2 regions of the Bordetella petrii genome follow, and region 2 is predicted to be linked to the other one. Evidence: predicted binding sites of a transcription regulator. Region 2 holds the regulator's gene; the other holds the start of a gene.
What was found. The regulator HrcA, encoded in region 2, represses chaperone genes, less so after heat shock. The targets are predictions, from matches to a motif close to TTAGCACTCNNNNNNNNNGAGTGCTAA.

Region 1 (2,199 bases), 1.4 Mb from region 2:
TCGTTGGCCACCGGCGTGCGGCGCATCGATGCCGCCACATGGCGCGAGGCGCAAGCCGCCTGAAGGCCCGCTGGCCGGCGCACAAAAGCGGCAGGCAAAAAAAAGGGGCACCGATATGCTAGGTGCCCCGCAAGCATCCGTTTCATAGGGGAGGGGAAAGAGGAGAAGCCGAAACGGATGACAAGACTGCGTACCGGATACCGGTCATGCGGTCTACATTCGTTTAGGCGCCCCGATGAAGATTTAGTTTCCAGGCCGATGAAATTGGGCGGCGTGAAGTTGCATCAAAATGTTACTCACGCCCCCAAAGCCGTGTCAGGCGGGGGCCAGGGCGCCGCGCATTTTCTTCAGTGCGGCGGACTCGATCTGGCGGATACGCTCGGCGGACACGCCGAATTCCTGGGCAAGTTCCTGCAGCGTGACGCCACCGTCGTCTTGCAGCCAGCGGGCTTCGATAATGCGACGCGAGCGCGCGTCGAGCGCCTGCAGGGCATGCGCCAGCCCGGCGCCTTGCAGCTCGTCGTGGTCGCGGCGGTCGAGGACGCGAGTGGGTTCCTGGCGGCCTTCGTCAGACAGGTACGAAATGGGCGCAAAGGCTTCTTCGTCGTCGTCTTGTTTTTCCAGCGACAGGTCGCGGCCGGACAGGCGCACTTCCATTTCGCTGACGTCTTCGCGCCGCACGTTCAGTTCCTGGGCAATGCGATCGACCTGTTCGGGATCGAGCGTCTGGCCGTCGGGCCGCATGCTGCGCAGGTTGAAGAACAGTTTGCGCTGCGCCTTGGTGGTGGCCACCTTGACCATGCGCCAGTTGCGAATGATGAATTCGTGGATTTCGGCCTTGATCCAGTGCACGGCGAACGACACCAGGCGCACGCCGCGCTCGGGGTCGAAACGCTTGACGGCCTTCATCAGGCCGACATTGCCTTCCTGGATGAGGTCGGCGTGGGGCAGGCCGTAGCCCAGGTATTGACGGGCCACCGAGACCACCAGGCGCAGGTGCGACAGCACCAGTTCGCGGGCGGCGTCGAGATCGTCGCGGTCGCGCAGACGACGGCCGAGTTCGGTTTCGCGCTCGGCCGTGAGCACCGGCAGGCGGTTGACGGCCGAGATGTAGGCTTCGATGGTGCCAAGCGAGCCTGGATTGGCGATGGCCAACGCCAGGGCGTTGCCGGACAAGGCCAACGAGCTGCTGGGTTGTTTCATAGCGGCGGTCTCCAGGGAAGGGGAAACGACTGTATCAGATTGATGTTAGCACTCTCTATGTGCGAGTGCTAATTCGACTGTTGCGGCGCATCAGAGTTCCCGCCCAGCGGGCGGGAAACCGGCGTCGAAAGACGGCCAAACCCGGCGCGGTACATACGTCCCTAATTAATGCCGATAGAGGTACGCGGCAAGCGGCGTGCCGGGCCAGACGCCCTGCCCGGCATGACATTTGCCGCAGGGCGCGTTCCGGGCCGCGCGCCCCCGCCTTGCAAGGAGCCTTCATGAGTGCATTTGCCAAAGCCACCCGCGCCCGCGCCCAGGGCGACGACGTGGTCTTCGAGCTGGAGACCGGCGGCGTCACCCGCCCGTTCGAAATTTCCGGAGACGCGTTGCGCCGCTATTTCGGTGCCGCCGACGGCACGGGCAGCGAGCTGTTGCGCGCCTTCGAGGGCGCCGAGGAAAAAATCCGGGCGCTTGCAAAAAAGATGCAATGGGTGCCGTCGGACGGCCCCATCAAGCTGGGCGCCGGCGACTTCGACGACGCATAGCGCGCTACCAGCCGGCGCGCTGCAGCGCCTCTTCGGTGGCCTGCCCGTCGGGCCGGATCACCACGGCGCCGCGCGCGTCCATGAATACGGTGTAGCGTGCGCCGTCCAGCATGGGCATGTAGGCCGCGCTGCCATATTGCACGTCGACAAAGGGCAACCAATTGGGGAACACCCGCTTCAGCACCGCCAGGTCGGGCACCGGCCAGTCGCCCAGCGCGTGCACGCTGCGCGGCTCGCTACGCTCGCGCGCCACATCGCTGTAGCGGCCCGATATCCGTTCAAACGCATACAGCGGCGGCGCCCCGGCCAGCAGCGCCGGCAGGCGCCAGCGCACCACCTTGGCGTCGATCTGCCACTGGTCTCCCGACATGGGGTACGTGCGCGGCGCCGCGTCCGGCGGGGCCTGAGCCGTGAGCAGGAAACGGCCGGGCGCCTGTTCGTGAATCTG
Region 2 (2,199 bases):
TGCCGTCGCCGCCCATGACCACGGCCAGCGACGCGGTGGCGCCGATTTCTTGCAGGGTGGCCACGGGGTATTCGTGCACGCCCGTATTGCTGGCGGTGTCGGCCTCGACCAGCACGCGGCGCCCGGCCTGCTCGAGCATGTGCGCCAGGGCGCGCAGCGGAGCGTCCAGGCCGGTATCCTGGTGTCTGCCGATGAGGGCGACGGTGGGAAAATGCATGGCGAAAGCAACCGAGTGATAAAGGGAACAGCGGATTGGGCGATTATATGGGGCCGCATGTTCCGCCGCTGGACAAAAATCGCCCATTTCCAAAAGTTTCCCTACAATAGCTTATATGGATGATCGTGCACGCGCCTTGCTGAAAGCGTTGATTGAACGCCACATCGCCGACGGACAACCGGTCGGTTCGCGCACGCTTTCCAAGGTATTCGACCTCTCGCCGGCCACCATTCGCAATGTCATGGCCGACCTCGAAGACCTCGGTCTGATCCACAGTCCGCACACCTCGGCCGGCCGCGTTCCCACGCCGCGCGGCTACCGCATGTTCGTCGACTCGCTGCTGGCGGTGCAGCCCTTCGAATTCCAGCCCCAGCAGTTCGGCGAGGCCGCGCTCACGGCCACCGAGCCGTCGCGGGCGGTCAGCGCGGCGGCGGCGCTGCTGTCGAACCTGACGCAGTTCGCCGGGGTGGTGCTTACGCCCAAGCGTGCCCAGGTGTTCCGCCAGATCGAATTCATCCGGCTGTCGGGCAAGCGGGTGCTGCTCATCATCGTCACCCCCGATGGCGACGTGCAGAACCGCATCCTGTCGGTGCAGCGCGACTACTCCGAAGCCGAGCTGATCGAGGCCGGCAATTTCTTCAATGTCCATTTCGCCGGCAAGTCGTTCGACGCCGTGCGCCGCACGCTGACCACCGAACTGGCGCAGTTGCGCGAAGATATCTCGCGCCTGATGCAGGCCGCGGTGGAAGCCGGCGCCGAGGCTGCCGAAGATGGCGACGACATGATCATCTCGGGCGAGCGCAAGCTGCTCGATGTCACCGACATCGCGTCCGACATGGACCGCCTGCGCAAGATGTTCTCGCTGTTCGAGCAGAAAACCGACCTGCTGCAGTTGCTGGACATCTCCAGCCGCGCGCAGGGCGTGCAAATTTATATAGGCGGCGATTCGCAGCTGCTGCCCATGGAAGAAGTCTCGGTCATTACCGCGCCCTACGGAGCCGACGGCCGGGTCATCGGCACCCTGGGCGTCATCGGGCCCACCCGCATGGCCTACGAGCGCGTCATTCCCATTGTCGACATCACTGCGCGGCTGCTTTCCAACGCGTTCAGCCACAACCAATAAATCTGTAGCGGGCCAACCTTCTTTTCGCGGAGAGGGCGCCCAGAGGGGTGTTTTGTGTTTCTTCGCCTGTTCAAGTATTTGTGGCCCGAGCGCTACCTGCCCGAACCCCGCCAGGCGGACCCCTTCGACGACAACCCGCCTTCCCGCGCGCCCGGGCCCGTCGGCGTGCTGCTGGTCAACCTGGGCACGCCCGAAAGCACCGCGCCGCGCGACATCCGCCGCTATCTGGCGGATTTCCTGTCCGACCGCCGCGTCATCGAGATTCCCCGCTATCTATGGTGGCCCATCCTGCATGGCATGGTGCTGGCGCGGCGGCCGCGCCGCCTGCAGCCGCGTTACGCCGGCATCTGGATGGAAGAAGGCTCGCCGCTGCTGGTATACAGCCGCAGGCAGGCCGAAGGTGTGCAGCGGGCGCTGAGCCAACGCGGCCATGCGGTGCAGGTCGAGCTGGCCATGCGCTACGGCGAGCCGTCCATTGCCCAGGCCATCGAGCGGCTGCGCCAGCGGGGCTGCCAACACATACTGACCCTGCCGCTGTATCCCCAGTACGCGGCCAGCACCACCGCCACCGTGGTCGATGCGGTTGCCGCGCACGCCGCGCGCCTGCGCGACCAGCCCGAGTTGCGCTTCGTCAAGCGTTTTCACGACGACCCCGGCTACCTGGATGCCCTGGCCGCCCATATTTCCGGCTACTGGCAGGCCCATGGCCGGCCGCAGAAGCTGGTAATGAGCTTTCATGGCCTGCCACGCTATTCCATCGAGCTGGGTGATCCCTACTACCGCGACTGCCTCGAAACGGCGCGCCTGCTGCGCGAGCGCCTGGGACTCGCGCCCGAAGAGGTCGAAGTCACCTTCCAGA

Region 1: the regulator HrcA is predicted to act here: its motif matches at 1,249-1,275, upstream of rpoH (RNA polymerase sigma factor RpoH).

What each region holds. Positions count from the first base shown of each region.
Region 1 is NC_010170.1:168,523-170,721, reverse strand. Features, by position in the region: gene BPET_RS00800 (phosphodiesterase) at 1-63, shown strand, start outside; gene rpoH (RNA polymerase sigma factor RpoH) at 316-1,203, opposite strand; gene BPET_RS00790 (DUF1488 family protein) at 1,485-1,751, shown strand; gene BPET_RS00785 (hypothetical protein) at 1,756-2,199, opposite strand, start outside.
Region 2 is NC_010170.1:1,601,545-1,603,743, forward strand. Features, by position in the region: gene BPET_RS07860 (NAD kinase) at 1-217, opposite strand, end outside; gene hrcA (heat-inducible transcriptional repressor HrcA) at 333-1,340, shown strand; gene hemH (ferrochelatase) at 1,395-2,199, shown strand, end outside.